One region of the Acidovorax sp. GW823-FHT01C06 genome, then DNA from elsewhere that is predicted to be linked to it. Evidence: predicted binding sites of a transcription regulator. Region 1 holds the regulator's gene; each other region holds the start of a gene.
The links. The regulator HrcA, encoded in region 1, represses chaperone genes, less so after heat shock. The targets are predictions, from matches to a motif close to TTAGCACTCNNNNNNNNNGAGTGCTAA.

Region 1 (10,559 bases):
GCAGCGCGAACACCGACTGCGGGCGCGACAGCGGGTCCAGCGCCATGCACCACTCCACCACCTCGATGAGGTTGTCGGAGTACACGCCGCGCAGCTTGGTCAGCGCCAGCGACAGGCGGTCTTTTTCGATGCGCTGGGGCGCCTCGTTGGGAGGAAAGCCCTGCATGCAGGCGTAGATGCAGGCACCGATGGCGTAGATGTCGGTCCACGGGCCCATGGACGAGTCGCGCCGGTACATCTCGGGCGCGGCAAAGCCGGGCGTGTACATGGGGCGGATGAAGTTGCCCTCCTTGGACAGCACCTCGCGCGCGGCGCCGAAGTCGATCATCACGGCCTTGTTGTCGTCGGTGATGAAGATGTTGGCCGGCTTGATGTCGAGGTGCAGCATCTTGTGCTGGTGCACGATGCGCAGGCCGCGCAGCACCTCGTCGAACAGCGAGCGGATGGTCGACTCGCGGAACACCTTCTGCGTCTTGAGGTCACGCGCGGTGATGATGAAGTCCTGCAGGGTCGCGCCCTCCAGGTAGTTCATCACCATGTAGACGGTTTCGTTCTCGCGAAAGAAATTGAGCACGCTCACCACGGAGGCGTGCGAGATCTGGGCCAGCGAGCGCCCTTCTTCAAAAAAGCTCTTGAGCCCCAGGCGGTAGAGCGAGAGCTTCTCCGACGGCACCTTGGGCAGCAACTCGCCAGGCGCGCGCGTCGCCAGGGACGACGGAAGGTATTCCTTGATGGCGACCTGCTGTCCTTCGCTGTCCGTGGCGAGGTAGACCACGCCAAAGCCCCCGGAGGACACCCTGCGAACCACGCGGTATCCACCAATGGCGGTGTCGGGCGGCAAGGGAGCCGGCTTGATTTTTGACATATTTTGCGAAGATGACTCGGGGGTAGAGCGGAACCCGGATAATCGCCGGATCGCAAGCAACCATCAAAAAGTCCAATGCCAGTTTACAGCATGACCGGATACGCCAGCGCACAGCACGGCGCGTCCGCCACTGGCGCAGAAACCGAGGCCCGCGCGTCCCAATCGCGCAGGCTGGGGCTGGAAATCCGGTCGGTCAACAGCCGCTTCCTGGACCTGTCGTTCCGCCTGCCCGATGAATTGCGCCCCATGGAGCCCGCGCTGCGCAGCCTGCTGACCGCCCGGCTCAAGCGCGGCAAGGTCGAGGTCCGGGCCGCCCTGGAGAACGAGGAAAGCAACACCCTGCAGGATCCGCCCGCGCGGCTGCTGCAGCGGCTCAACTCGCTGCAGGACTCCGTCAAGGCATGGCTGCCCACTGCCGCCCCCCTCACGGTGGCCGATGCCCTGCGCCTGTGCGCCAACGCCCCGTCGGGCTCCGAGGACTGGAGCGAAGCCGTGCCCGCCCTCGCGGAAGAAGCGCTGACCGCGCTCATGGCCGCCCGCGAGCGGGAGGGCAAGCGGCTGGCCACCATGCTTCTGGACAGGGTCAAGCAGCTGCGCGCCCTGGCGGAACAGGCCGTCCCCATGGTGCCCCTGTTGGTCGAGCAGCAGCGGCTGCGCTTCATGGAGCGCTGGAAGGAGGCCATGGCCCTGACCGATGGCGCCACCCTGCCCGAGGCCGCCCGCGACCGCGCCCTGACAGAAGCCACCGCCTTTGCCATCCGTATCGACGTGGCCGAGGAAATCACCCGGCTGGACTCCCACCTGGACGAAATCGAACGCCTGCTCAAGAAGGGCGGCGAAGTGGGCAAGCGGCTGGACTTCCTGATCCAGGAACTGCACCGCGAGGCCAATACGCTGGGCTCCAAGTCTGCCGCGCTTGACCTCACACGCATCAGCGTGGACATGAAAGTGCTGATCGAGCAGATGCGCGAGCAAGTGCAAAATATCGAGTAACACTCATTTTTTGATAGCGCGCAGCGCACATCAACTATGGACTACCCCGGAAATCTCATCGTAGTTGCAGCCCCCAGCGGGGCTGGCAAATCCAGCCTCGTCAAGGCCCTGCTGGAGCTGGACTCCCACGTCCACCTGTCCATCTCCCACACCACCCGCGCGCCACGCGGCCAGGAAAAACACGGCCGCGACTATTACTTCGCCTCGCAGTCCGAATTCGACGCCATGGTGGAGGGCAATGCCTTCGTGGAGTGGGCGCATGTGCACGGCAACCGCTACGGCACCTCCAAGAAAGCCATCGAGGAGCGGATTGCCCAGGGCTCGGACGTGATCCTGGAGATCGATTTCCAGGGCGCCCTGCAGATCAAGCAGGCATTTGCCAACGCCATCCTGGTGTTCATCCTGCCTCCCAGCTGGGAAGAACTGCGCTCGCGCCTGGAACGGCGGGGCGAAGACTCTCCCGATGTCATCGAAGTCCGCCTCAAGAACGCGGCCATCGAGATGGCACAAGTCAGCAAATTCGACTTCGTTATAATCAATGAGTTGTTTGAGCGCGCGCTTTTCGACCTGAAAGCCGTAGTTCACGCCCAGCGACTCAAGTACGCCGCCCAGCGCCGCGCCCGTGCTGACACCTTCCAGTCGCTCAATATCACCTGAATCCGGAGTAAACCGATGGCACGCATCACCGTAGAAGACTGTCTGGAAAAGATCCCCAACCGCTTCCAGCTCGTGTTGGCCGCCACGTACCGTGCCCGCATGCTGAGCCAAGGCCACGCCCCCCGCATCGAAAGCCGCAACAAGCCCGCCGTGACCGCCTTGCGCGAAATCGCCGAAGGCAAGGTTGGCCTGGAAATGCTCAAGAAGGTTCCTGGTTGAGCATTTTCCCGGGCGAAGTCCCTAAAGAGCACCGCGGCAGCGGTGCTTTTTTTTGCCCAGAAGTCGTCTGATGCGCTCCCGCGCTACATTTAAGGCATGAACGCGGTGCTCAACTCACCTTCTGCAACGCAGCCCCGGTTTGGCGAATCGCCAACGGCGGGCACCCTTTCGGCAGCCGCAGCGGCCGCCAATGCCGCTGCGGCCAGCTTTGCCGCGCTGACGGACAGCCTGGACTACCTGGACGCCGGCAGCATCGAGCAGGTGCGCCAGGCCTACCGGTTCGCGGACGAGGCCCATCTGGGCCAGTTGCGCAACAGCGGCGAGCCCTACATCACCCACCCCATCGCCGTGGCGGCCCAGTGCGCCACCTGGAAGCTCGATGCACAGGCGCTGATGGCGGCCCTGCTCCACGATGCCATGGAAGATTGCGGCGTCACCAAGGCCGACCTGATCGACCGCTTTGGGGCCCCCGTGGCCGAGCTGGTGGACGGCCTGACCAAGCTCGACAAGCTGCAGTTCAACACCCGGGAGGAAAACCAGGCGGAGTCCTTCCGCAAGATGCTGCTGGCGATGGCGCGCGACGTGCGGGTCATCCTGATCAAGCTGGCGGACCGCACCCACAACATGCGCACGCTGTCCGACATGCCGCGCAGCAAATGGGGCCGCATCTCATCCGAAACGCTGGAGATCTACGCCCCCATCGCCCACCGCCTGGGGCTCAACCAGACCTACCGTGAATTGCAGGACTTGGCATTCCGGCATCTGCATCCGTGGCGGTATGCCACGCTGTCCAAGGCCGTCAACAAATCGCGCAACCGCCGGCGCGACCTGGTGCAGAAGGTGCAGGCCGAGGTGGATACCGCCTTCTCGAAAATCGGCATGAAGGTTCGCCTGGCAGGCCGGGAAAAGACCTTGTACGCCATCTACCAGAAGATGGACCTCAAACACCTGAGCTTTGCCCAGGTCACGGACATCTACGGCTTCCGGGTGATCGTGCCCACGGTAACGGACTGCTACACCGCATTGGGCGTGCTGCACCAGATGTACAAGCCCGTGCCCGGCAAGTTCAAGGACCATATTGCGATCGCCAAGCTCAACGGCTACCAGTCGCTGCACACCACCCTTGTCGGCCCTTCGGGCGTGAACATCGAGTTCCAGATGCGCACGGACGAAATGCACGTGATCGCCGAGGCCGGCGTGGCGGCGCATTGGCTGTACAAGGCACAGGATGGCGACGGCACCTCTGCCGAACGCCTGGGCACCAAATGGCTGCAATCGCTGCTCGACATACAGAACGAAACCCGCGATGCCGCCGAGTTCTGGGACCACGTGAAGGTGGACCTGTTCCCCGACGCCGTGTACGTGTTCACCCCCAAGAGCCAGATCATGGCCCTGCCCCGCGGCGCGACGGTGGTGGACTTTGCCTACGCCATCCACAGCAACGTGGGCGACCGCACCACCGCCGCCAAGATCAACAACGAGCAGGTGCCGCTGCGCACCGAGCTCAAGAACGGCGACGTGGTGGAAATCATCACCGCGCCCGTCTCCACCCCCAATCCGGCCTGGCTGGGCTTTGTGCGCACCGGCCGGGCGCGCTCCAAGATCCGGCACTATCTGAAAACCCTGGCGCAGACCGAATCGGAAGGGCTGGGGGAAAAGCTGCTGACACAGGCCATCCGCGCCGAAGGCCTTGAACAACTGCCACCGCTGGACGCGGAAACCCAGCCGATGTGGGAGAAGCTGCTGCGCTTCACCGGCAACCGCACCCGCAGCGAACTGATGACGGACCTGGGCCTTGGCAAGCGCATCGCCAGCATCGTCGCAAAACGGCTCATGGTGCTGATGTCCGAGCATGGCCACCGCCCCGACGCGCTGCTCATGACCCGCGAGCGCTATACCTCGCATGAAACGCTGTCTCAGGGGGCCGTCACGCTCGACGGCAGCGAAAACGCGTCGGTGCAATACGCCACCTGCTGCAGGCCCGTGCCCGGCGACAGCATCGTCGGCTATCTCGGCCGGGGCGAAGGGCTGGTCGTCCACAACGTGCACTGCACGGTGGCCAAGCGCCTGCAGCACAAGGACAGCGAACGCTTCATCGCGGTGGACTGGTCCGACGAGCCCACCCGCATGTTTGAAACAGGGGTCGTGGTCACCGTCACCAACGGCAAGGGTGTCCTGGCCCGCGTGGCCGCGGAACTGGCAAATTCAGAAGCGGATATCACCCATGTCGACATGGATGACGAGGCCGCGCTCGACACCACCGACCTGCGGTTTATCGTTGCCGTGCGCGACCAGGCACACCTGGAACTGGCGCTGAAAAACCTGCGCCGCACCCAGGCAGTCATTCGCGCCGCCAGGATCACGCCACAGGCGTAGGAAATCCAGCTGGCCTGGAGGCCCCACCAGCCACTCGGCTTCGGCTGCGTTGCTGCGCGGTTGGCTGCTACCCGGCTCGCGGCGGGTATCTCACCTCCACCACCTCCAGATTGCGGACACCGCCCGGCGTGGGCAGTTGCACCTCATCACCGACACGGGCCTTGAGCAATGCGCGGGCGACCGGAGAAATCCAGCTCACCTGCGACTCGTGGCTGTCCGCCTCATCGATGCCCATGATGGTGATGGTGCGCTCCACGGCCTCATCATCCACATAGGTCACCGTGGCCCCGAAAAACACCTGGTCACTTCCAGCGTGAAGGCTGGGGTCCACCACTTCAGCAATTTCCAGCCGCTGGGTCAGGAACCGGATGCGCCGGTCGATTTCGCGCAGACGCTTCTTGCCATACAGGTAGTCGCCGTTTTCGGAGCGATCGCCGTTGCTGGCGGCCCAATGCACGACGTCCACGATCTTGGGACGCTCGTTGTCGATCAGGTCAAGCAGCTCATCCCGCAGGCGGGCATAGCCAGCGGGAGTGATGTAGTTCTTGCCACCCGCAGGCAGCGGAGGCAGCGCCAATTCATCTTCGTCGCCACCGTCGGTTTCTTTGGTAAAAGCCTTGCTCATAGCCACATCTCCCGATCAGCGCAAAGCGCTCTGGACAAATGAAAAAGCCTGCAATCTTTCGATTGCAGGCTTTAAACATTGGTGCGGCTGGCAGGAATCGAACCCACGACCCCTTGGTTCGTAGCCAAGTACTCTATCCAGCTGAGCTACAGCCGCTAAGCTTTGAATTATAGCATGATTTCTTGGCGACCCTTGAAATCAGATTTTTCTGCTTGTTCCTGCCTTGAAGGCAAACTCAATTAGACACTCAACTCAACGCAAGCCAGGATTGTAATGCACTCCAGAGACTCCAAAGAGAAAAGGACTGCACTGCGACAAGAAAAATGGCTGCAATCGCGATGATCGCCCGTGCGAACGACGGGTGGTAGGGCGTGTTGGACTTGAACCAACGACCAAAGGATTATGAGTCCTCTGCTCTAACCAACTGAGCTAACGCCCCAAGCCATGCTCCAGCGCCATACAACGGGGCAAGCGCCGTATTGTAGGGGCTTTACTTGCGATGGCTGAGTGCGTTGGACACGAGCTTGGACGTGATGTCCACGATCTGGATCATCCGGTCATAGGGCATGCGCGTAGGGCCGATCACACCCAGCGTGCCCACGACCTTGCCGTCCACTTCGTACGGCGAACTGACAATGGACAGCTCTTCAAAGGGCACCACATGGCTTTCGCCGCCGATGTAGATGCGCACACCTTCCGCCTGGCTGGAGATATCCAGCAACCGCAGTATCTGGGTCTTTTGCTCGAACAGATCGAAGGCCCGCCGCAGGTTTCCCATGTCGCTGGAAAAATCGCTGACAGCCAGCAGGTTGCGCTCGCCCGAAATAACAACCTCGTCCTGCGCCTCCGACAGGGCCTCGGAACCCACGTTGACGGCCGCCTGCATGAGGGAGGCGATCTCGCCGCGCAGCACATCCACTTCGGACTTCAGGCGCTCGCGCACCTGCTCCATCGCGAGCCCCGCGTAGTGCGCGTTGAGGAAGTTGGAGGCTTCAATGAGCTGCGATTGCGAGTAGTCCGCCTCGGTGAAGATGACGCGGTTCTGAACGTCCCCCTCGGGAGAAACGATGATGACCAGAAACCGGCGCTCGGAAAGCCGCAGGAATTCGATGTGGCGAAATACCGAAGTGCGCCGTGGCGCCATGACCACCCCGACGAACTGCGAGAGGTTTGACAACAACTGCGCCGCGTTCGCAATCACCTTCTGGGGCTGCTCCGGCGCAAGCTGTGGAGGTGTCAGCGGATCCCTTTGCACCGTCAGCATGGTGTCTACAAAGAGCCGGTAGCCACGTGCCGTGGGAATGCGCCCTGCCGAAGTGTGGGGGCTTGCAATCAGCCCCAGTTCCTCCAGATCCGCCATGACATTGCGGATGGTGGCTGGCGAGAGGTCGAGCCCCGACGCGCGCGACAAGGTCCTCGATCCAACGGGCTGACCATCGGCGATATAGCGCTCGACCAGCGCTTTGAGCAACAACTTGGCACGGTCATCGAGCATGGAATGATTTTAATGATGTAATTTCGCGATGACGTCCAATTTCCGCCATGTTGCGCTCATCGGCAAGTACCAGGCTTCATCGGCAGGCTCCATGGGCGACAGCTCTCGCCAAGCCTTGGAAGACATCGCCCATTTTCTGGAGCGCCAAGGCTGTGAAGTGATGCTGGAGGCTGAAACCGCCAGCAACACCGGGCTGACACACTACCCAGCCTTGAATGTAGACCAGATAGGCTGCCAGTGCGACCTGGGCCTCGTGGTCGGAGGCGATGGCACCATGCTCGGCATAGGCCGCAGGCTTGCCCGGTTTGGCACCCCCCTGATCGGCATCAACCAGGGGCGGCTGGGCTTCATCACGGACATTCCGTTTGACACGTACCAAGCCACCCTGCTGCCCATGCTGCAGGGCGAGTACGAGGAAGACCTGCGGCCGCTCATGCACGCCACGGTGGTGCGGGATGAGCGGATTGTCTTTGAGGCCCTCGCGATGAACGATGTGGTGGTGAACCGGGGCGCCACGTCGGGCATGGTGGAGCTGCGTGTCGAGGTGGGCGGCCGCCTGGTGGCGAACCAGCGCGCAGACGGCCTCATCATTGCTTCGCCGACGGGGTCCACGGCCTACTCGCTTTCCGCCGGAGGGCCGATGCTGCACCCCTCCATTCCAGGATGGGTGCTCGTGCCCATTGCCCCCCACACGCTGTCCAACCGCCCCATCGTCCTGTCGGATGCCACCGAAGTGGCGGTCGAGGTGGTCAGCGGAAGGGATGTCAGCGCCAATTTCGACATGCAGTCCCTGGCCTCTCTGCTGCACGGGGACCGCATCCTGGTCAAACGGTCGGAGCATTGCGTGCGGTTCCTTCACCCCCTGGGCTGGAACTACTTTGCCACGCTGCGCAAGAAACTACGTTGGAACGAAGGAGGTTCCTGACCATGGCGCTCAGGCGGATCACCCTGCGTGATTTTGTGATCGTTCAGGCGCTGGAGCTTGAACTGGGCTCCGGCTTCACCGTGCTGACCGGAGAAACCGGCGCCGGCAAGTCGATCCTGATTGATGCCCTGCAATTGGTGCTGGGCTCCCGTTCGGATGCGGGCGTGGTTCGCGAGGGCGCAAACAAGGCCGACCTGTGTGCGGAATTCGACTGCCCGGCCCATGTTCACCCCTGGCTGGAGGAAGCGGGCTTCGACATCGATGACCTGCTGCTCTTGCGCCGCACCGTGGACGCGCAGGGTAAAAGCCGGGCATGGATCAATGGAACGCCCGCCACTGCGGCTCAACTGCGGATGCTGGGCAACAGCCTCCTGGACATTCATGGCCAGCATGCGTGGCAGAGCCTCACGCGGCCTGACTCCGTGCGCGGGCTGCTCGACGCATTTGCAGGAGTGCGCACCGCAGAGACCACCGCACGCTGGGCCCAATGGCGTGCGGACCAGAAGGCCCTGCAACAGGCGCGCCAGGCGCAGGCCACGCTGCAGCAGGAACGTGAGCGCCTGCAGTGGCAGATCAGCGAGGTGGACAAGCTGGCCCCCGCCAATGGCGAATGGGAAGAGCTCGACGCCCAGCACAAGCGCCTCTCGCACGCGCAGGCCCTGTTGGAAGGCGCGGAGGGCGCGATCCAGACCCTGCAGGACGACGAGGTCGGGGCGCTCGCCGGGCTCTCGCGCGCGCACGCCCTCCTGCAAAGCCAGGAACATATTGAGCCCGAGTTCGCCAATCTTGCGGACATCCTCTCCTCCAGCCTCGCGCAGGCGAGCGATGTCGTGCACTCGCTGCAGCTGTACTTGAGGCATGCGGAGATCGACCCACAGCGCCTGGCAGAACTCGACGCGCGCATATCGCTCTGGATGACTCTGGCGCGCAGGTACAAGCGCACTCCCGCAGAGCTGCCTGCCCTGCTCGCAGGCTGGAAGGAAGACATGCGCCGCCTGGATGCGGCCACCGATCTGGAGCAGTTGCAGGCCGCGGAAGCCTCCAGCGCCAAGGCCTACCAGGCATCGGCGCGGTCTCTGTCACTGGGCCGCGCAAAGGCAGCTCCCCGGCTGTCCCAGGCCATCACGCTGGCCATGCAGGGCCTTGGCATGGAAGGAGGGAAATTCGAGGTGTCCGTCACCAAAGCGCAGGAGCCTTCAGCCCATGGCATCGACGACGTCGTCTTCCTCGTGGCCGGCCATCCCGGCATGACCCCCAAACCCATCGGCAAAGTGGCGTCGGGGGGCGAGCTGTCGCGCATCTCCCTTGCCATCTCGGTGACGACCAGCGAATTGGGCATGGCGCCCACGCTCATCTTTGACGAAGTGGACTCCGGTGTCGGCGGTGCGGTGGCCGAAACCGTGGGACGCCTCATGCAGCAACTGGGCAGCAACCGGCAGGTGCTCGCAGTCACCCATCTGCCCCAGGTGGCAGCCTGCGCCCACCATCACCTGAAGGTTTCCAAGCGCAAGAGCCCACAAGGCACCACCAGCACCGTCCTGGCGGTTCAGGAGGAGCAACGTGTCGCGGAGATCGCCCGCATGCTGGGAGGGGAACGCTCCACGGGCACGACACTCGCCCACGCACGAGAAATGCTGGATATCGCTGCCGCAACTTCGGAAGGAAACGGCTGATGGCGCTCGAAATCGTCCTCATCACCGGCATGTCGGGCTCCGGAAAATCCGTGGCGCTGCATGCCCTGGAAGACGCTGGGTACTACTGCGTGGACAACCTGCCGCCCGAACTGTTGCCGGCCTTCGTAGCACTGGAGCACCGCCACCACGGGAACCGCGTTGCCATCGCAATGGACGTCCGCAGCGCCACATCCTTGCACCAGGTGCCGCAGGAGCTCCATAGGCTCAGGAGCCAGGGTGTGCTGGTGCAATCCATTTTTCTGGATGCAACGATCGACACCCTGGTGCGGCGCTTTTCGGAAACACGGCGACGCCACCCACTGTCGCACGACGACCTCCAGCAGGGGCGCAAGGCGCTGGTGCAGATCATCGAACTGGAGCGCGAGCTGCTGGCCGAGCTACGAGAGCAGTCGCATGTGATCGACACGAGCACGATACGGGCCTCGCAACTGCAAAGCTACGTCAAGAGCTTGATCGTCACGGCCCGGGGGCAGATGACCCTGGTGTTTCAATCCTTTGCGTTCAAGCGCGGCATACCGATGGACGCGGACTACGTCTTCGATGTTCGGATGCTGCCCAATCCGCACTATGAGCCCTCATTGCGTGATCTGACCGGGCTGGACGAGCCTGTTGCCCACTTCCTGCGCCAGCAGCCCGACGTCTCGTTGATGCAGGCGCACATCGAGCAGTTCCTTGCGCACTGGCTGGAAATGCTTGACCGCAACCACCGC
Region 2 (10,559 bases), 170 kb from region 1:
ACCCATGGACTGGTGCAGGTGGGCACCAGCCCCGACGCACAGGAGCAGTTCCACCTGATCTACGGCGCGCGCAAGGTGATGCACCCGCTGCTCACGCGCCTGCTGGAGGCCGAAAAAAGCGGAATGCTATTGAATCAATAGCTGTTTGCGCTTATTGGAAAAGCGCTGGAGGCCAGTTTCATTCAAACCCCCAGGCGCCGCCGCCCACGCCAGCCCAGGGCGCCCAGCAGCGCCGACAGCAGCAGCACGCCCCACTCCGACAGCGTGGGGATGGCCTGCGCACCCACTACGGGTGGCGCGGCAAACAGCAGCATCGCGTGCGGGTCGGTGATCGCGCCCGGCGTGGTGGTGTCGCCGTCGCCCACGCCGTTGTCCGTCACGGTGAAGGTCAGCCGGTTACCCGCCACGCTACCGTGAGGGAACCACGTGGACGCCGGGGCGCCCACGCTGGCGGGGCCGAACTTGTGGGGCTGCAGGCCCGCCAGGCTGCCTGCGGGGTAGTCCATCTGCACCGCCAGCGTGGCGCCCGCGCAGCCCGTGGCGGCAAAGCGCAGCACGCCCAGCGGGGCCGTGGCGTTGGCGGGCAGGTTGTCGCCTGCGGTGGCAGCGCTCAACGTGAGGCTGCCCACCACGCAGCCCGCCGGGCCGCCGCTGATGCCCACCACCACCTGCTGCCCCATGCCGCCGCCGGGCAGCGGCAGGCTGACCGGGCTCACGGTGTGCGTGATGCCCGCCAGGGCGCCCGTGTTGTTGGCGTCGCCGCCGTAGCTGGCGGTGATGGCCTGCGTGCCCATGGGCAGGGTGTTCACGGCGCAGACGGCAGCGCCGCCGACGAGGGGCGCGGCCGCGCACAGCGGCACGCCGCCTGCGCTGAACGCCACCGTGCCCGTGGGGCTGTCCGCCCCGGACAGCGTGGCGGTAAAGGTGACGCTGGCGCCTCCGGGGCTGGGGTTGGCGCTGGCGGCCAGGGCCAGCGCGGGCGTGGCATGGGTGCTTGTCGGCAACGCGTCGGACACCATGCCGTTGACGAACACGCGCAGCGCGTAGCGGCCACGCGGCAACACGCCCGGCGCGGCCACGTCCACCGTGGTGGCCGACGATGCCGTGGGCGTGAGCCAGCGCGTGGCGCCGTTGTCCAGCCGCCGCAGCTGCACCAGCGGCAGCGGCGTGGGCGATGCGCCCGTGCCACCGCCGCTGGCCTCGCTGTCGCCGTGCAGGCGCAAGCCGCCCAGGGTGAAGGCGGTACCGTCCACCAGGCGGGCCGGGCCGCTGGCAAGCTGGGGCACGCGGGCCGCTGGCACGGTGCCTCCAGCGGGGTCATAGCGTTCGGCACTGGCCAAATTGCCACCGGAACCAATGCCGCCCGCGGCCAGCACGTGGCCCGAAGGCAGCAGCACGCTGGCGTGCTGCGCACGGCCCGTGATCAGCGGTGGCGTGCTGGCCCAGGTGTTGGCAGCGGGGTCGTACAGCTGGCTGCCGCTCCGTGCCCCGCTGAGGTAGCCCCCAACCAACAGCACCTGGCCGCCGGGCAGCAGCATGGCCGTTGGATCGCTGCCGCCGGTACCTGCGGCCAGCGTGCCCGCGGGCGACCAGGTGCCGGTCGCCGGGTCATACAGCTCGGCGGTCAGCTCGGCGGTGGGGCTGTTGAAGGGGCCGGTGGCGCCGCCCGCCACCAGCACCTTGCCCGAGGGCAGCAGGGTCGCGGTGTGGTCGCTGCGCGGGATGGCCAGCGCGCCCGTGGCGGTCCAGGTGTCTGATTGGGGGTCGTAGATCTCCGCGAGGGCGGTGCGGCCACCGTTGGTGAACCCGCCCGCCACCAGCACGCGCCCATCGGGCAGCATCACGCTGCTGCCAAAGTAGTGCCGGACCGAGAGCATCGGCGCGCGCAATGCCCAGGTGTCGGTCGCAGGGTCGTAGAGCTCCACGGTGTTGCTGGATGGGCCTGTCCCGTTGGCCCCGCCGACCACCAGTACCTTGCCCGACGCCAGCAGCGCGGCGCCCCCGCCTCTGTGTGCGGCGTTCATGGGGCCGGTGGCCGTCCAGGTGTTGGTGTTCTCGTCGTAGCGCTCGGCGCTGGCACCTGTCCCGCTGGCCACCAGCAACTGGCCGGACGCCAGCAAGGTCAGGGTGGGCATTTCGCGGCTGGTGAGGTGGTTGGCGGCAGGGCTCCAGCTGTTGCCCACGGGGTCATACAGCCGTGCGGAGGTCGACAAACTGGTAATCGCCAACACCTTGCCTGACGGCAGCAGCGAGGCCCGCGTGACGCTGCCCCCCATGCCCATGCTGCCCGCCGCGCTCCACGCGCCGCTGGCGGGGGTGTAGACCTCCGTGCTGGCCAGAAGCGGGCCGGCGCCGGCGCCAGCCACGGCGAGCACCGTGCCATCGGGCAGCACCGTGGCCGTGTGGTAGAGGCGCGGGCTGGCCAGCGCGGGGGCCGCAGTCCAGCTGTTGGTGCCGGGGTTGAACAACTCGGCGCTGCCGAGCAGCCCATGGATCAAGTTGGAGCCTGCCGCGACCAGCACCGTGCCGTCGGGCAGTAGGCTGGCCGTGTGGCTGAAGCGCCCCGTGGTCAGCGGGCTTACGGCGGTCCAGGTGCCGGCACCGGGGTCGTACAGCTCGGCCTGGGCCAGGGCCAGGGCCAGGCTGTCGGCTCCGCCCACCACAAGGACCTGGCCGCTGGGCAGCAAGGTGGCTGTGTGGTCATAGCGCGCGGTGGCCAGCGTATTGCCGACGGTGGTCCAGGTGCCCAGGGCGGGGTCGTAGAGTTCGGCGCTATTCAAAGCGGCGCTGCCATTGGCCGTGCCCCCTGCGACGAGCACCTTGCCATCGGGCAGCAAGGTGGCTGTATGTTCAAAACGCGGCTGGGCCAGGGCGCCGGTGTCGGACCAGGCGCCCAAGCCGCCGTTCGCGGCGGGGTCGAAGAGCTCCGCCGGGCTGGTGGCTGGGCCGGGGGGCCATCCCCCCGCCACGAGTACCTTGCCATTGGCCAACAGCGTGGCGGTGGCTTCGCGGCGGGCATGGCCCAGGGCGCCAGCGGCGGCCCAGGTGCCAGTGGCGGGGTCATACAGCTCGGCACTGGCCAGGACAGCGCCATCCATGCCCCCCGCCACCAGCACCTTGCCGCTGGGCAGCAACGTGGCGGTGTGGCCTTGGCGCGCCGCAGCCATGGCGCCCGTGGCCGCCCAGGCGCCGGTGGCAGGGTCGTACAGTTCGGCGCTGGCGGTGCGCGCGTTGCCTGCCACTTGCCCACCGGCCACCAGCACCTTGCCATTGGGCAGTACGGTGGTGCTGTGGTCGCTGCGCGCGGCAGCCAGGCTGGCACCGCTGGCCCAGCCCACAGCCTGCGCCTGCGCAGCGCCCGCCTGGAGCAGCAGCCAGCCCCCCAGCAGCCAGGCCAGACACAAGGCGGCACGGTGGCGCGCGGACAGCAGGTTTCTTGGCATGTTTTGACCTCCAGCGCTTATCCATTCAGCGCAAGCAGCTATTGTTTTGATAGTTCTTCAGCCATGCGCCTGCGCACAGGCGAGTGGTGCGCGCGATGCTGCCATCGCGCCGGGCCGTTGTCTGTCCTCAGAACTGATGACATCACACAGCTCACCATAATATGGGCGCGGCGCCCCGTCATGTGCACGATCGCAGTCGTCACGAACCCGAGGGGGGCAGTCAACGAGGTGCAAGCCACGGGAAGGCAACCAAGGAAAAGACAGAGGACAACCTTCGGTTCACGACGGCGCATGGTTCCTCTGGGTCGACACGCGCCGGTCACACACCAAACCGGTCACTCGCACCGGTATCCCCGTCGGCAACGATCGAACGCTCGGTCTCGGCGGAGCAGTGGCCGTCGGTGCGGCTGCCCGTCGATTGACCGCTCAATACGAAGCCGTCGCTCAGGTTGTCGACGCGAATGACTTGGTACAGCCTGTAGCTGACCTTGAAGTACGACCGCAGTGGTCAATGGCAAAGTGCGTTATTGCTCACTTCCAGTTCAAACCTCTGTGGCTGGTGCTCAGCTAAATGGCGTTCATGCGAGGTGCTCCTCGGGTTCTCGGTCGCGGGTTGTCAAAATCTAAAGTTGAATGGCGGAACAACGAAAGTAGAGTGGCGTTCCGCAACATCCGCAGTAACAGACAGCCGAAATGTGCGCGGCGTCTTGAAACCGCCACAAATGCCCGTATCATTAGCACTCACCACAGACGAGTGCTAACACCGCACCGCCTGCCGGAAATTTCGCAGCGCCTGGTCCCCCGGGTGCTGGTAAGTCAGCTTTTTTTCACTGAAAACAGGAGCAATGCAATGAACCTTCGCCCTCTGCACGATCGCGTGATCGTCAAGCGTATCGAAAGCGAAACCACGACCGCCTCCGGCATCGTGATCCCTGACAATGCCGCTGAAAAGCCCGATCAAGGTGAAGTGCTGGCCGTTGGCCCCGGCAAGAAGAACGACAAGGGCGAACTGATCGCCCTGAACGTGAAGGTCGGCGACCGCGTTCTGTTCGGCAAGTACTCGGGCCAGACCGTCAAGGTCAAGGGCGACGAACTGCTGGTCATGAAGGAAGACGACCTGTTCGCAGTCGTCGAGAAGTAATCCTTTCTCCTTCGGTTTACTCACTTTTTCATAGCTGCTAGCGCTTTACCAATAAGCGCTAGAAGCATTTTTGATTCAAATCTTGTAGGAGCCAAACATGGCAGCAAAAGACGTAGTTTTCGGCGGCGAAGCCCGCGCACGCATGGTTGAAGGCGTGAACATCCTGGCCAATGCGGTCAAGGTGACCCTGGGCCCCAAGGGCCGCAATGTGGTGCTGGAGCGCTCGTTCGGCGCCCCTACCGTGACCAAGGACGGTGTGTCCGTGGCCAAGGAAATCGAACTCAAGGACAAGCTGCAGAACATGGGCGCCCAGCTCGTGAAGGAAGTGGCCTCCAAGACCAGCGACAACGCTGGTGACGGCACCACCACCGCCACCGTGCTGGCCCAGGCCATCGTGCGCGAAGGCTTCAAGTACGTGGCCGCCGGCATCAACCCGATGGACCTCAAGCGCGGTATCGACAAGGCCGTGACGGCCCTGGTCGCCGAGCTGAAGAAGGCTTCCAAGCCCACGACCACCTCCAAGGAAATCGCCCAGGTGGGCTCGATCTCCGCCAACTCCGACGAAACCATCGGCAAGCTGATCGCTGACGCCATGGACAAGGTCGGCAAGGAAGGCGTGATCACCGTGGAAGACGGCAAGTCCCTCGACTCCGAACTGGACGTCGTGGAAGGCATGCAATTCGACCGCGGCTACCTGTCGCCCTACTTCATCAACAACCCAGAAAAGCAATCCGCGATTCTGGACAACCCCTTTGTGCTGCTGTTCGACAAGAAGATCAGCAACATCCGCGACCTGCTGCCCACGCTGGAGCAAGTGGCCAAGGCCGGCCGTCCGCTGCTGATCATTGCCGAAGAAGTCGAAGGCGAAGCCCTGGCTACCTTGGTCGTGAACACCATCCGCGGCATCCTGAAGGTCGTGGCTGTGAAGGCACCTGGCTTCGGCGACCGCCGCAAGGCCATGCTGGAAGACATCGCCATCCTGACGGGCGGCAAGGTCATCGCTGAAGAAGTGGGCCTGACCCTCGAGAAGGTGACCCTGGCCGATCTGGGCCAGGCCAAGCGCATCGAAGTGGGCAAGGAAAACACCATCATCATCGACGGCGCCGGCGCTGCGGGTGACATCGAAGCCCGCGTCAAGCAAGTGCGCGTGCAGATCGAGGAAGCCACCAGCGACTACGACCGCGAAAAGCTGCAAGAACGCGTGGCCAAGCTGGCTGGCGGCGTGGCCGTGATCAAGGTCGGCGCTGCCACCGAAGTCGAAATGAAGGAAAAGAAGGCCCGCGTGGAAGACGCGCTGCACGCAACGCGCGCAGCTGTGGAAGAAGGCGTTGTGGCCGGTGGTGGCGTGGCCCTGCTGCGTGCCAAGCAAGCCGTGGGTGACTCGATCAAGGGTGACAACGCCGACCAGGAAGCCGGTATCAAGCTGGTGCTCAAGGCCATCGAAGCGCCCCTGCGCGAAATCGTGAACAACGCCGGCGGCGAAGCCTCGGTGGTGGTGAACGCAGTGTTGGCCGGCAAGGGCAACTACGGCTTCAACGCTTCGAACGACACGTACGGCGACATGCTCGAGCTGGGCATCCTGGACCCCACGAAGGTCACCCGCACGGCCCTGCAGAACGCTGCCTCCGTGGCGTCGCTGCTGCTGACGACCGAAGCCATGGTTGCAGAAGCACCCAAGGACGAGGCCGGTGCCGGCGGCGGCATGCCCGACATGGGCGGCATGGGTGGCATGGGCGGCATGGGCATGTAATGGCCGGCCGCTCCGGGTGGAACCCAGGTTCTGCCCGGTAGCCCACAAAAAACCCCGCAGGTCGCAAGACCTGCGGGGTTTTTTACTTGGAACACGCGAAGCACGTCGTGGCACGGGCCGCTCTTTCGACATTTGTACCGCGATTCACTGCACCGCGCCAACCCAGAGCAAGGGGCCCGGCCTTCGCATGGGCACTGTCCCGTGCCAGTGCCGCCGTGCAAGGGCCGCCCCGCTGCATGGGCGGCGTCCCCCTCGGGGAAGACGCGAAGCGGCTCAGGGGGGTTAAAACCTATACGTCGCGCTCAGCACCACGTTGCGGCGCGTGGCCCACCAGCAGTCGCCGCGCGACAGGCAGGTGCTCATGTACTTCTTGTCGGCGAGGTTGCTGATGTTGAGGGCATAGCGCCAGTCCTGGGTGTCGTAGGCCAGCAGCGCATCGACCACCCCGGCGGACGGAACCTCGGGGCCGGTGCCGTCGCGGAACGACGACAGCCAGCGGTAGCCCGCGCCCGCCGAGAAGCCGCGCACACCGCCGATGGAGAAGCGGTACACGCCCCACACGGCGGCCTGGTGGCGGGGAAGCCCTTCCAGCAGGGGATCGACGTCCGTGTAGTTGTAATGGGCCGTCAGGTCGAAGGCCGTGGCCACGCGGGCCTTGTACTCCAGCTCCAGGCCCTTGTTGCGGGTCTGGCCCACCTGCAGCGAGTTGTCGGGGTTGGTCGGGTCGGCCACCTTCTGGTTCTTTTCCTTGAGGTCGTACACCGCCGCCGTGAATTGCGTGGAGCTGCCCGCGGGCGCGTACTTCACCCCCACCTCGATCTGCTCGCCCTGCAGCGGCTTGAAGCGCTGGCCATAGGCGTTGGTGCCGCTCACGGGGCTGAAGGACTCTGCGTAGCTGATGTAGGGCGTCCAGCCCCCGGCCAGCTGGTACATCACGCCCAGGCGCTTGGTGGTGTCGCTCGTGCGGTCATCCGTCTGGCCCGCCAGGCCGTTCACGGCGCGGTCGTGGCGCAGGCCGGCGATGAAGATCCACGGGCCCCACTTCATCTGGTCCTGCACATACAGGCCGCTTTGGCGCTGCACGTTCTCGGGCCTGGCGATGAGCGTGGGGTTCAGGCGGTGGCCGTACACCGGCGCATAGGCGTCGATGGGCGTGTTGTAGGCATCGTCCGCCTCGTTCTTGTTCTCGGTCTGCCGGTTCCAGTCCACGCCCAGCAGCAGCTGGTGGCTCAGCGCGCCGGTGGTGAGGTTGCCCTGCAGGTGGGTGTCGACCGCGGCCATGCGCGTGCGCGTGATGTTCTTGCCGTAGATGCGGCCCGTCAGGCGCTGGTTCACGGGGTCCCAGCCGAACCCGCCGGGGACCGTGAAGAAATCGGCGTAGTGGTAGCCGCCGCGGTTCTCGTTGCGCGCCAGGCGCAGGTTCTGGCGCACCGTCCAGGCATCGTTGAAACGGTGCTCGAACAGGTAGCCGATGGATTCGCGGTCGCTGTCGTAGTAGTCGCCGGGCTCGCCGATGAAGCGGTTGATGGGCAGCATGCCATTGGGGTTGGGCAGCAGCGTGCCCGACCAGGGCAGGAACTGCGCCGTGCTGCCCGTGCGGTCCTGCTGCCAATGGGCCTGCAGGGTGAGCGACGTGGCGGCATTGGGCCGCCAGGCGAGCGAGGGCGCGATCAGGCGCCGGTCGTTCTGCACGTAATCGGTCTGCGTGTCCGCATCGCGCGCCACGGCCACCAGGCGGTACGACCATTCGCCGTCCTGGGTGAGCGGGCCGGTCAGGTCGGCCTGCAGCTGCTTGCGGTTCCAGCTGCCGATCTGCACGCCCACCTCGCGCTGCGCCTCCTGCAGGGGGCGCTTGCTCACCATGTTGACCACGCCGGCCACCGTGCCTGCGCCGAACAGCATGCCCGAAGGGCCGCGCAGCACCTCGAGGCGCTCCAGCGTGTAGGGCTCGGCGGGGGTGCTGCTGGTGTACCAGTTGTAGTTCTGGCGCAGTCCGTCGAGGTAGGTGTCTGGCGAGCTGCCGCGCACGCGCACGCTGTCGGAACGGCTGTCAAGGCCGTAGGCGTCGCTGCGCACGCCCGCCGCGTACAGCAGCGCCTCCTGGAAGGTGGTGGCCCCCTGGTCCACCAGCTGGTCGCGGGTGACCACGGTGACGGACTGCGGGGTTTCCGACAGCGGCGTGTCGGTCTTGGTGGCGGTGGCTGCATTGCGCGCGCGGTAGCCCACCACCGGGCCGGTGGCCGTCTCCTTCTCCGCGCTGGCGTCGACGCGCACCTCGGACAGCGTGGCCGCCGCGCCCTGTGCCGCCGCCCAGGTGGGGGCCAAACCGAAGGCCAGCGCGATGCCCATGCAGACCGCCGTCTGCCCATGTTGGATTGCCATGATTTTTCAGAATGGAAGTAAGAATGATTACTATTTTAAAAATCAAAGCAGCCTCCTGGACGGATCCGGCGCGGGATGTCGTACAACGACAACATCCCTGGTCCCCGATTTTTTCCTGAATTCATCAAATTTAATAGCAGCTCGCGCTTGTATATCAAGCGCAAAGGCCACTTTTATTCACGATCCGGGCGGCGGACTCCCTCCAGAAAAACCAGGGCGATGCCCATGTGCCCACAAGCGCGGCCCCAACAAAAAAGCCCGCCGGCCGTAAGGCAAGCGGGCTTCGCGGGTTGCAGGCCACGCGGGCCTGCCTGGCGCGGGATCAGCCCTCGCTGGGCTGCACCCACCAGTAGATCAGCACCAGCACACCGATGCCGGTCAGGGTCAGCAACTGCCACCAGCCCGAGCGGCCAATGTCATGCAGGCGGCGCGCGCCCACGGCCAGCCCGGGCAGCACCAGCGCGAGGGAGACGATGCCGGAGATCACGTCGCCCAGGAAGCTGGCGACCACCATCACCGCGACCTGGAACAGAAAGAACCACCAGAACTCGGAGCGCACGGCGCGACCCGAGAAACCCGCGTACTGCGTCAGGCAGCTTTTGACAGCCGAAACAAAATCCATACAGAACTCCCTCTCTTTGAAACGTGAAGCCGTTGTGGCAGGGCCAAGCCCCGCGCCATGATAGGGGCGCACAGGGCATCCAGTCCACACGTCCCACCACTCCATCGGCGGCCCCACGCCTGGCAGCCGGGCCACAGGGCAAATTTTGCTTCTTTTTTTATAGCTTGCAGCGCTTGCCGGATAAGCGCTGACGGCCTATTTGAGCATGAATCCTGGTGCTCACGCGGCCTTGCGCAACGCATGCGTGTCGCGCGCCAGCTGGGTGATGCGCGCCCAGTCGCCCGCACGCACGGCGTCGGCGGGCGTCAGCCACGAGCCGCCCACGCAGCGGACGTTGGGCAGCGCCAGGTAGTTGGACGCGGTGGCCTGGGTGATGCCCCCCGTGGGGCAGAAGCTCACCTGGCCGAACGGGCTGGCCCAGGACTTGAGCAGCGGGATGCCGCCCGCGGCCTCCGCCGGGAACAGCTTGAGGAACGAAAACCCGTCCGCCAAGGCCGCCATGATCTCGCTGGACGTGGCCACGCCCGGCAGCAGTGGCAGGTTGAGCCCCTTGCAGGCGCTGCCCACCTCGGACGTGTAGCCAGGGCTCACGGCAAAACGCGCCCCGGCCTCGCTGGCGCGCCGCGCATCGTCGGCGTTGAGCACCGTGCCCACGCCCACCACCGCTTCGGGCAATTGGCGCGCGATGGCGGCGATGGCGGGCAGGCCGGCGGCGGTGCGCAGCGTCACCTCCAGCACCTTCACGCCACCGGCCAGCAAGGCCTCGGCCAGAGGCAGCGCGTCTTCCACGCGGTCGATCACGATGACGGGAATGACCGGGCCATGGCTGGCGATGTCGAGAGGATTCATGGGTTTGTGCTCCTTGGTGTGTTCGGTGTCGGATGCCGCAAGCGGCCTACAAAACTAGCGCGGCGCGATGCCAGTGCACCCGTGGAACGGGCTTTGCCAGGCCACCGGGTGCGTCCCCCTCCCGCGCAGGGAGGGAGGAGGAAGGCGCGCAGCGACTCAGGGGGTGCATCCTGCTACAGCCATGTGCAGGCGCCTTGTTCCGCACCGCCCGCGTGGCGGCGGAAGTTGGTGAAGAGTTCGCGGCCGAAGCCGGTGGCGGGGGGCGCGGTGTAGGGCGCCAGGGGGCGGGCGGCCCAGGTGGCCTCATCGACCAGCACATCCAGCGTGCCGGCCACGGCATCCACCCGCACGATGTCGCCATCCAGCACCTTG
Region 3 (10,559 bases), on a different contig from region 1:
AGCTGTCGCGCGCCGCGGAGAAGGAGGCCCTGCAAGCCATGCTGGAGGAACGTGGCCGCATGCCCGCCGTCGACGCCCGAACGCTGCTCGCAGCCGCGGCGCAGCCGGATGCGGCAGCGCTCGTGCACCGTGCCGTGGTGCTGGAAGGCCGGTGGCTGCCGGAGCACACCGTGTACCTTGACAACCGCCAGATGCACGGCCGCCCCGGGTTTTTCGTGCTGACACCGCTGCAGCTGGCCGAAGGCAGCGGCGCGGTGGTGCTGGTGCAGCGTGGCTGGGCCGCTCGCAACTTCCAGGACCGCACGCAGCTGCCGCGGGTGCAGACCGTGCAGGACCAGGTGGTGCGCGTGCAGGGCCGCGTGGCGCTCCCGCCTTCGCGCCTGTATGACTTCCAGGGGGCCGATAGCGCACAGGGGTCTTCCCGCATCCGGCAAAATCTCGACCTGGCAGCGTTCCGCACCGAAACCGGTCTTGCGCTCGCCAACCTCACGGTGTTGCAGACGGGCGAAGCAGGCGAGGGGCTGCAACGCGACTGGCCCGTGGTCGGCGCGGGCGTCGACAAGCATTACGGTTACGCATTTCAATGGTTCGGGCTCTGCGGCCTGATTGCACTTCTCTATGTCTGGTTCCAAATCGTCCGACGCTTCATTCGCCCGCGCAGCCAGCCTGCCGCCTGAGGCCCATGGGGACCACCCTCTGGGCCTTACCGTGCACACGCTGCCCCCGGCGGACGGCGCCGTGGCCACGGCCCAGCGTGCCCGCCATGGGCGATGGAAGATGTTCGGCGTCCTGCTCATCTGCGCGGCCCCGGTCATCGCCTCGTATTTCACCTACTACGTGGTTCGCCCCGAAGGCCGCCGCAACTATGGCGAACTGATCGACCCCCAGCGCACCATGCCGCAGGTCGACGCCACGTCGCTGGACGGCAATGCTGTTTCGCTGGCGTCTCTGAAGGGGCAGTGGCTCCTGGTCAGCGTGGCGGGCGGTGCCTGCGACGCGGACTGCCAGAAGCACCTGTACCTGCAGCGCCAGCTGCGCGAAAGCCTGGGCAAGGAAAAAGACCGGGTGGACTGGGTCTGGCTGGTGAATGATGCCGCCAGCGTGCCCGCCGAGCTCGCGCCCGCCCTGCAGAAGGCGACGGTGCTGCGGGTGGACGGCGCCGCGCTGGGCGCCTGGCTGGCCCCCGCCGAAGGCCATCGGCCCGCCGAGCACCTGTATGTCGTGGACCCGATGGGCAATTGGATGATGCGGTTTCCTGCGGCGATGGACACGGCCGGCGCGGCCAAGGCCAAGCGGGATCTTGAACGCCTGTTGCGCGCGTCGTCTTCCTGGGATGAAGCCGGACGCCCCGGAAAGCCGTGATGGACGCCCAGCCGCTCTACGATCTGGCGCCCATCGCCCGGCTCATGCTGCTGGGCGTGCTGATAGCGCTCGGCCCCCTGGCCTGGGTCGGCCTGCGCAACCGTGGCAGCTCTCCCATGCGGCGCCTGCAGGCGCTGACCGTGCTCACCCTGTTCCTGACCTTTGACCTGGTGCTGTTCGGCGCCTTCACGCGCCTGACCGATTCGGGCCTGGGCTGTCCTGACTGGCCCGGCTGCTACGGCAGCGCCAGCCCCGTGGGCGCGCACACCGAGATCTCCGCTGCCCAGCAGGCCATGCCCACCGGCCCCGTGACCCATGGCAAGGCCTGGGTCGAGATGATCCACCGCTACCTGGCCACCGGTGTGGGCGTGCTCATCATCGTGCTCACCGTGTCGGCCTGGGTGCAGCACCGCAAGGCCCGCCGCGACGGGGGCGAGGGGCCTCCCGTCAGCCCGTGGTGGCCCACCTTCACGCTGTTCTGGGTCTGCCTGCAGGGGGCCTTTGGCGCCTTGACGGTGACGATGAAGCTGTTTCCAGCCATCGTCACGCTGCACCTCATCGGGGGGCTGGTGCTGCTGGCGCTGCTGTGCGTGCAGGCGGCTCGCCATACCCACCGCGCCCAGGGCCGCACGCCCGTGCGCCTCTCGACGGGGCTGCGCTGGGGCCTGGTCGCCACCAGCTTGCTCGTGGCCCTGCAAGTGGTGCTGGGCGGATGGGTCAGCACCAACTACGCGGTGCTGGCGTGCACCACCTTTCCCACCTGCCAGGGGAGCTGGTGGCCCGAGATGGACTTTGGCCAGGGTTTCCAGGTCTGGCGCGCGCTGGGCATGCTGCAGGATGGCAGCCACATCAGCTTCGCCGGTCTCACGGCCATCCACTATGCGCACCGGTTGATGGCCTATGCAGTGCTCGCAGCGTTGGGCATCGTGTGGTGGGGCCTTCGGCGGGCGCATGTGTTGCCCGCCCAGTGCCGCTGGCTGGCGGGGCTTGCGCTGCTGCAGCTGGCCACGGGCCTGTCCAACGTGGTTCTGGACTGGCCGCTGGTGGCCGCCGTGCTGCACACCGGCGGCGCCGCGGCGCTGGTGGTGGTATTGACCTGGGCCCTGGTGTCCAGCCGCGCGGCATCCGCGCCCCAAGAGTTTTCCGCGCCATCGGGCGCATCGAGAGTGTCCGCATGAGTGCTGCTGCCCCCGCCGTTGTTTCCCCGCCCTCGCGCCTGTCGCAGTTCTATGCGCTGACCAAGCCCCGTGTGGTCCAGCTCATCGTCTTTTGTGCGCTCATCGGCATGGTTCTGGCCGTGCCTGGGCTTCCTTCCGCACCGCAGCTGGGGCTGATGGCCCTGGCCTGCGCGGGCGTGTGGCTGGTGGCCGGCGCGGCAGCCGCTTTCAACTGCATCGTGGAGCAGGGTATCGACGCCAAGATGAAGCGCACCGCCTGGCGCCCCACGGCCAAGGGAGAACTGTCCAACGCGCAGACGCTGCTGTTCTCGGCCGTGCTGTGCGCGGCGGGGTCCGCGCTGCTGTATTTCTGGGTGAACCCGCTCACGATGTGGCTCACGTTCGCCACCTTCGTGGGCTATGCGGTCGTCTACACGGTGATCCTCAAGCCCCTCACGCCGCAGAACATCGTGATTGGCGGCGCGTCCGGCGCCATGCCCCCCGTGCTGGGCTGGGCGGCCATGACGAACGATGTGGGACCGGAAGCGCTCATCCTGTTCCTCATCATCTTCCTGTGGACGCCTCCCCACTTCTGGGCGCTGGCCCTGTACCGGGTGGAGGACTACCGCAAGTCCGGCCTGCCCATGCTGCCGGTGACGCATGGCAACGAGTTCACCCGCCTGCAGGTATTCCTGTACACCCTGATCCTGTTCGCGGGCTGCCTGATGCCCTTCGTCTACGGCATGAGTTCATGGATCTACCTGGCCGCCGCCGTGGTGCTGAGCGCAGGCTTTTGCGGCTACGGCTTCGCGCTGTGGCGCAACTACTCGGATGCGCTGGCGCGCAAGACCTTCCGCTTTTCCCTCATTCACCTGAGCGCTCTGTTTGCAGCCCTCCTGGTGGACCATTACGTGCTGTGAACCCGACCATGCCCATGCTCAAAAGAAGTGCTCTTAAAATGATAGCTGTTGCCGCTTTGTCCATAAGCGCTGCGGGCATTTTCAGTGCCTGTTCCGAGAAAAAGGCAGAGTTTCGCGGCGTGGACATCACCGGCGCGGACTATGCCCGCGACATCCCCTTGACCGACCACAACGGCCAGGCGCGCCACATCAAGGACTTCGCGGGCAAGGTGGTGGTGGTCTTCTTCGGCTTCACGCAATGTCCCGACGTGTGTCCCACTTCCATGCAGGAGCTGGCCGAGGTCAAGAAGATGCTGGGCAAGGACGGCGACCGCCTGCAGGGCATCTTCGTGACGGTGGACCCCGAGCGCGACACGCCGGAGGTGCTCAAGGCCTACATGGCCAACTTCGACCCCAGCTTCCTGGCGCTGTACGGCTCGCCCGAGCAGCTGGCAGCCGTCGCCAAGGACTTCAAGATCTACTACAAGAAGGTCGACGGCAAGACACCCACCAGCTACACCATGGACCATTCGGCGGGCAGCTATGTCTATGACCCGGCAGGGCGCTTGCGCGTCTACAACCGCTATGGCAGCGGAGCGCAGGCCCTGGCGTCCGACGTGAAGGCGCTGCTGGCGGAAGCTGGCTGACCGGATGTGCCGCCGGGCGCTGCTGGCGCCTGCTCCGGCTTTTTGTCGTGGATTTGCCTCACGTCCGGGGGCAGGAACGCGACATACGTCACATTCGCGGCAAGTTGCAGGCCCTGGTTGGGGCCATCTGGATGCCAATGCCCGCGTGATTCTCTAGAGTGGCCCCAGGGCCTGTGCCGCCGCTGGCGGATGGCTCCATGCGATGCGCCTTGCCCCCGTGCGCGGCAAGGTGCTCTGGTGACATCCATTTTTCAAAGGAATCTGGCATCGATGCGCTTGTACGTAGACGCCACCCGGCGCAACCGCCTGCCATTGTGGCGGGGCGGCGGGGACGGGCCTGGCCGGGCCCGACGCGATGAAGGATGAAGAATGAAGAAGGACCTGGGGTGATGGCTGCGGCACCCCTTTCACCGGCCGACGAGGGCGCGCTGATCCTGGCCGCCACGAACGCGGCCCCCGACGGCATCCTGCTGGTGGACCGCGGCGGCCGCATCGTCATGGCCAACGCGGCCATGGAGTCCATCTCCGGCTATGCGGCCGATGAGTTGTGCGGCAGCCCCGTCAGCCTCCTGCTGCAGCCCGCCTTGCGGGAAGCGCATGGACGCCATCTGGACAGCTACTTCCAGTCGCCGTCGCGCCGGCCCATGGGGATGGGGCGGGATCTGTGGATCGCCCGCAAGGACGGCCGGTCCGTGCCGGTGGATATCGCCCTGGGCTACACCGACGCGCAGGGCGGCACGGCCGTGGCCTTCGTGCGCGACATCTCGGAGGTGCGCAGGCTGCAGGCCCAGATGCACTTCCAGGCCACGCACGACACCCTGACCGGCCTGGTCAATCGCTGGCAGTTCGGCCAGCGGCTGGAGCAGGCCATTGCCGAAGCGGCGCTTGGCGGCCATTCCTTTGCGCTGCTGGTGCTGGACCTGGACGACTTCAAGGCCGTCAACGACGGCTATGGACACGCCGCGGGGGACCGGGTGCTTGTGGAAGTGGCGCGCAGGCTCAAGAGTGTCCTGCGCGGCGGCGATACGCTGGCACGGCTGGGCGGGGATGAATTCACCGTGCTGCTGCCGCAGATCGCGCAGGTCCGCGACGTGGAACAGGTGGCCGCCCAGGTCCTCGCGGCGCTGTGCCAGCCCTTTCAGATGCATGGCTTTGAACTCGATTTCGGCGCGAGCCTGGGAATTGCCGTGTACCCGCGGGACGCGCAGGATGCGCCCACTCTCATGCGCTATGCCGACATGGCGATGTACCACGCCAAGGAGTCCGGCCGCGCGAACTACGCGTTCTACGAGCCGCCGCTGGGCGCCCGCATGGCGGAGAAGCTGCAACTGCACGAGCGCCTCAAGCTGGCCCTGGCCTACGGCGGGCTCCATCTGCACTACCAGCCGCAGGTGGAGGTGGGCAGCGGCCGCATCCAGGCGGTGGAGGCGTTGCTGCGGTGGACCGATCCCCAGCTGGGCGAGGTTCCCCCGGCCCGTTTCATTCCCGTGGCGGAGGCGACGGGCCTGATCCTTGCCGTGGGTGCGTGGGTGATCGGCACGGCGTGCCAGCAGATCGCCGAATGGGACCGGGCGGGCCTGCCGCTGCGCGTGGCGATCAACCTGTCCGCGCAGCAGCTGCGCCAGACCGACCTGGTGGAGCAGATCGAACGCAGCCTGGCCCTTCATGGCGCGCGGCCCGACCTGCTGGAGATCGAGGTGACCGAATCCGAGGCCATGGCGGACCCCGCGCAGGCCCGCGATGTGCTGTGCCGCCTGCAGGCGCTGGGCGTGTGCATCGCCCTGGACGACTTCGGCACGGGCCATTCATCCCTGGCGTACCTGAAGCACTTGCCGGTCTCCCGGATCAAGATCGATCGCGAGTTCATCCACCCTCTGCTGCACAGCAACGGCGATGCGGTCCTCGTGCAGGCCATCATCGTGCTGGCCAAGACACTGGGCTTGCACGTCGTGGCCGAAGGGGTCGAAACTGCGGAACAGCTGGGCCTGCTGGCGCAGTACGGTTGCGATGCCTACCAGGGGTGGCTGTACTCCCGGGCGGTGGCGCCAGCCCACGTCGCGCAGCTTCTGCTGGCGCAACGGGCGAGCGAGGATTCCGCCGTTCTGTAAGGGCTGCGCGCGCGGAGGCTAGGTGCCGGCTTGTTGCGCCGGGCCGCCCGCCAGCCCGATGAGGACATCGCGCTGGATTTCACAATGCCAGCGGTCGCGGCGCACCAGCCCATGGCGCAGCGCGAGCTGGCGCAGCGTGCGCGCAATGGTTTCCCGGGTGGTGGAGAGAAGATCGGCCAGCACCTGGTGGCTGGGCAGCCGCACCAGGGAGCTGCGCTGCAGGTTGGCCAACTGGAGCAGGGTGGCCGCCAGCTGCCCCGTCACCCCACGGATGCGGGCGATGCGTGCCCAGTCGGCCAGGCGGGCGTTCGTGTGGGCGTAGCTTTGCGCAAGCCCCCGCAGCAACTCGGAATCCAGCAGCCCCTGCTGGAGGACCGCCTCCACGGGCACCTCGCAGATGCGCCCCGCGGTCAGCGCCCGGCAGGACACGGCGGCCGGTTCCTGCACGAGCGCCGTCGAGCCCAGGGGCTGCCCGGCGCCGAACAGGCCGATCGGCCGCTCCACGCCGTCCTCGCCGCTGCACAGCACCACGACGATGCCGGTCTTGACGATCTTGAACGTCTTCTGCCCCGATTGCCCCTGCCGCAACAGCAACTCGCCCTTGCGCACCGGGCGCTCCACCAGAAGGGGCTTCCAGCCAGCGCGCCGTTTTTCGTCTTGCCGGCCCAGCAGGCACTGCTGCTGTCCTGCGCACAGGCAGCACCCGCCACCGGAAGGCAGGGATGGGGTGGTACGGCAATGGGGCATGCGGGCGTGGGATTCCGGGGCGGCAGGGCCCGGAACAAAAAACCCGGGCAGGATCCATGGACCTTACCCGGGTTCATGGCGCGCTGCAACAAAATGTATGCCGCCCGCCGATGGCCTGTGGGACTCTACTCCGCCTTGATCCCGCGCATCGCAATCACGCCGCCCAGCAGGCTGGTGTCGGCCTTGATGCGGTTGGCCAGCCCCTCGGGCGAGGTGCCTGCCACCTGCCATCCCTGCTGAAAGAGCTTGTTCCGCATGTCTTCGCTGCGGGCGATCTCGCTGATCACGGCGGCCAGCTTGGCCTGCAGTGGCTTGGGCATCGTGGCCGGCGCGGCAAACGCATTCCAGATTTCCAGGTTGAAGCCCCGGATACCGGCTTCCGACAGGCTCGGGATGTCGGGTGCCAGCGGGCTGCGGCCCGCCGAGGTGACGCCGATGGCGCGCAGCTTGCCGGCGCGCACCTGGGCCTGGGCGAGCGCCGGGGGCAGCAGCGCCATCTGCAGCTGGCCGCCCAGCATGGCATTGGCGACTTGCGGATAGCCCGGATACGGGACGTGCACGGGGTTGATATTGCTGCGCGACTTCAGCAGCTCGGTGCCGATGTGGCCCACGGTGCCCACGCCCGGTGTGCCATAGCTCCATTTGTCGCCGCCGTTGCGCGCCGCCACGAAGAAATCGCGCGCGTCGCTGTTGGCGGGTACGCCCGGCTGCGTGACGGGCGCGGTCAGCACCAGGGGCGACGTGCCGATGAGGCTGAGCGGCGCCAGGTCCTTGAGCGGATCGTAGGGCACGGCAGGGTTGATCATCTTGGCGATGGTCATGTTGCCGTTGATCATCAGGCCGATGGTGTGGTCATCGCGCGCCTTGGCCACCGCGTCGGCGCCGATGTTGCCGCCTGCCCCCACTTTGTTTTCCACGATCACCGGCTGGCCCAGGGCCTTGGACAGGGGTTCCGAGAAAGCGCGCGCGGTGAGGTCGGGCGAGGTGCCGGCCGGAAAGCCCACGATGATCTTCAGCGGCTTGTTCGGCCAGGCCTGCGCGGCCGCGGCGGGGGCCGAAGGCCTGGCGGTGTTCTGGGCGAGTGCCCAGGGGGATGCGGCGGCCAGGGCGATCAGCAGCGATGCGCGGCGGGAAACGGGGCGTGACATGGGGTGGGTCTCCTCCAAAAAAAGTTCGGGGCCATAACGACAAGGGGCCCCAGAACTGGGGCCCCTCGAGGCAACTTCTGCACAAGCGGGATATTAACGCGCCCCCGCGGGCATTCAGGCGTAGTCGGCCAGCGCCTTCTTCATCTTCTTCATGGCGGCCACCTCGATCTGGCGGATGCGCTCGGCGCTCACGCCATAGACCGCGGCCAGTTCATGCAGCGTCATGCCGCCCGTGCCGTCGTCGTTGACCTTGAGCCAGCGCTCTTCCACGATGCGGCGGCTGCGCGCGTCCAGGCTGTCCAGCGCCGTGGCGATGCCGTCGGTGGCGAGCGCATCGCGCTGGCGCGACTCGATCATGGCAGTGGGCTCATGCGAGGCATCGGCCAGGAATGCAATGGGGCCAAACGCCTGTTCGCCATCGTCCGAAGGTGCAGGGTCGAGCAGCACGTCGCCACCGGACATGCGGGTTTCCATCTCGATGACTTCTTCACGCTTCACGTTGAGCTGCGCGGCCACGGTGTCGATTTCCTGCTCGGACAGCGTGTCCCGGTGCGTCGCGGCATCCGCGGCGGAAGCATCGGCCTTGAAACCCTGCTTCATCGAGCGCAGGTTGAAGAACAGCTTGCGCTGGGCCTTGGTCGTCGCGACCTTGACCATGCGCCAGTTCTTTAGGATGTATTCGTGGATCTCGGCCTTGATCCAGTGCATGGCATAGCTCACGAGGCGCACGCCCTGGTCGGGGTCGAAACGCTTCACGGCCTTCATCAGGCCGACGTTGCCTTCCTGGATCAGGTCGCCATGCGGCAGGCCGTAGCCCAGGTACTGGCGCGCAATCGACACCACGAGGCGCAGGTGCGACATCACCAGCCGTCCGGCGGCGTCCAGGTCGTTGTGGTCCTTGAGCTGGCGTGCGTACGTCTGCTCTTCTTCGTGGGTGAGCAGCGGCAGGCGGTTGACAGCGGAAATGTAGGCATCCAGATTGCCCAGCGGGGGCACCAGCGCCCAGGGGTTGGCGGGCGCCAAAGTCGTCGTCGCGGTTCCAGATTGAATGTTCATTCCGGGAATCCTTTCCTCTAAGCCATGATGTTAGCACTCTCTATGAGTGAGTGCTAAACCCGGAGTTCCCCTCCGGTTGTTCGGGGCGTCGGCCTCTGCGCGCGCCGTGGGATTCTTTCTCGCTGCCTGTTGATTCCACTTAAGTTTTGTATTTTTCAGGTGCGGCAAAGTTGCGTAACAATTTGATTTATAGGAATAAATTTACTCCTGATGAGGTTTCATCTGCTCTTGCTTTTCAAGTGGATTTTTCAAGAATCTGGCCCCACCATTTAGAGTTGCGTACCGTGCTTTGATGGCTTCGCATTGCGGCTTAGTCAGCAGTTGAAAGGGCATTGTTTTGTAAGTGCTTGCTCACTTTTCCGGCTGATCAATAGGGAAGTTGCTGAGAATTCGCTCTTATCGTTCCGAACCCAAGAGCTGGGACGCAGCGGCGGCCTTACCCATTTCCTCTGAATTGTCAGTTCGGACGGAAATGAAGTGCAGGTGAGTGCAAGTGGACGAGCCGCGACCGGTTGAATCCGCCGCTGCTTGCAGCCGTTCGCAACAGGCGCTACGAACGGCTGTTCACGGCTGGACTTTGACGCTGGAATAGGGGTGCACATTGAAGGTGAGAGCCTTTTCTGAAGATAGATTGGCGTCCCATCCGCCCCCCACTGCCTTGAAGATGGCCACGGCCGAGCGAGCGGATTCCGTCTGAGCCTGCACGCGCGCCTCGGTTGCCTGCAGCAAGGTCTCGTCGGCGTGCAGGACTTCGATAAAGCTGACAACACCCTTTTGGTAGGCAGAGAACGATGCTGCGCGCGCGCGCCCCAGCGAATCGACCCCGCTGGACAAAACCGTCACCTGCTCCTGCCGCCGGGCAAAGGAAGACAGCGCGTTCTCCACGTCCTCCGTGGCCTTGAGGGCTGCCAGCCGGTAGGCGGCCAGCATTTCTGCCTCTTGCCCCTTGGCTTGTTCAATCTGCGCGTTGATACGGGCAAAGTCGAAAAGGCGCCACCGCAGCCCGAGCACGCCCGTGGCCTGGCTGGCGCCGCCCGAGAACAGGTTGCCGCTGGAGACAGAGGTTGCACTCCCCACCAGCCCGCTGGGGGAGAGCTTGGGGTAGTACTCCGAGATGGCAGCGCCAATGCGCGCATTGGATGCCGCCAGGCGGCGCTCGGCAACGATGAGGTCTGGCCTGCGCCTGAGCAGGTCGCTGGGCGAGCCCGTCGCGATGCCTTGGGGCGTGGTGGGGATGTTGCCTGGTGCGATGAGTTCTGCGCGGTGGGTGCCGGGAGGCGTTCCCAGGATCACATCCATGGCATTCATCGCTGTGTCCAGGGACGCATCCAGCACGGGGATGGCCGCTTGCGCCTGCGAGAGCGCACCTTCCGCCTGCCGCACCTGCAGTTCTGCCGCGAGGCCTTTGCCGTGCAGCAGCCGGATGTTGGCCAGC

Region 2: a site for HrcA is predicted at 4,178-4,204, ahead of AC1RCS_RS04230 (co-chaperone GroES). Genes of this name have one in related genera too.
Region 3: a site for HrcA is predicted at 9,155-9,181, ahead of rpoH (RNA polymerase sigma factor RpoH). Genes of this name have one in related genera too.

The regions. Positions count from the first base shown of each region.
Region 1 covers NZ_JBXAKN010000001.1:1,100,870-1,111,428, reverse strand. The annotation lists gene AC1RCS_RS05035 (serine/threonine protein kinase) at 1-865, opposite strand, end outside; gene AC1RCS_RS05030 (YicC/YloC family endoribonuclease) at 941-1,858, shown strand; gene gmk (guanylate kinase) at 1,895-2,515, shown strand; gene rpoZ (DNA-directed RNA polymerase subunit omega) at 2,531-2,734, shown strand; gene AC1RCS_RS05015 (RelA/SpoT family protein) at 2,831-5,110, shown strand; gene greB (transcription elongation factor GreB) at 5,178-5,735, opposite strand; tRNA gene AC1RCS_RS05005 (tRNA-Arg) at 5,815-5,891, opposite strand; tRNA gene AC1RCS_RS05000 (tRNA-Ile) at 6,098-6,174, opposite strand; gene hrcA (heat-inducible transcriptional repressor HrcA) at 6,226-7,230, opposite strand; gene AC1RCS_RS04990 (NAD kinase) at 7,259-8,155, shown strand; gene recN (DNA repair protein RecN) at 8,158-9,828, shown strand; gene rapZ (RNase adapter RapZ) at 9,828-10,559, shown strand, end outside.
Region 2 covers NZ_JBXAKN010000001.1:932,564-943,122, reverse strand. The annotation lists partial or broken gene AC1RCS_RS04240 (LysR family transcriptional regulator) at 1-141, shown strand, start outside; gene AC1RCS_RS04235 (IPTL-CTERM sorting domain-containing protein) at 183-3,443, opposite strand; gene AC1RCS_RS04230 (co-chaperone GroES) at 4,294-4,584, shown strand; gene groL (chaperonin GroEL) at 4,682-6,334, shown strand; gene AC1RCS_RS04220 (TonB-dependent siderophore receptor) at 6,617-8,716, opposite strand; gene AC1RCS_RS04215 (DUF805 domain-containing protein) at 9,039-9,338, opposite strand; gene eda (bifunctional 4-hydroxy-2-oxoglutarate aldolase/2-dehydro-3-deoxy-phosphogluconate aldolase) at 9,558-10,187, opposite strand; gene edd (phosphogluconate dehydratase) at 10,361-10,559, opposite strand, start outside.
Region 3 covers NZ_JBXAKN010000015.1:56,362-66,920, forward strand. The annotation lists gene AC1RCS_RS23885 (SURF1 family protein) at 1-677, shown strand, start outside; gene AC1RCS_RS23890 (redox-active disulfide-containing membrane protein) at 619-1,362, shown strand; gene AC1RCS_RS23895 (COX15/CtaA family protein) at 1,362-2,540, shown strand; gene cyoE (heme o synthase) at 2,537-3,439, shown strand; gene AC1RCS_RS23905 (SCO family protein) at 3,448-4,065, shown strand; gene AC1RCS_RS23910 (putative bifunctional diguanylate cyclase/phosphodiesterase) at 4,455-6,173, shown strand; gene AC1RCS_RS23915 (Crp/Fnr family transcriptional regulator) at 6,192-6,920, opposite strand; gene AC1RCS_RS23920 (Bug family tripartite tricarboxylate transporter substrate binding protein) at 7,046-8,068, opposite strand; gene rpoH (RNA polymerase sigma factor RpoH) at 8,183-9,124, opposite strand; gene AC1RCS_RS23930 (efflux transporter outer membrane subunit) at 9,689-10,559, opposite strand, start outside.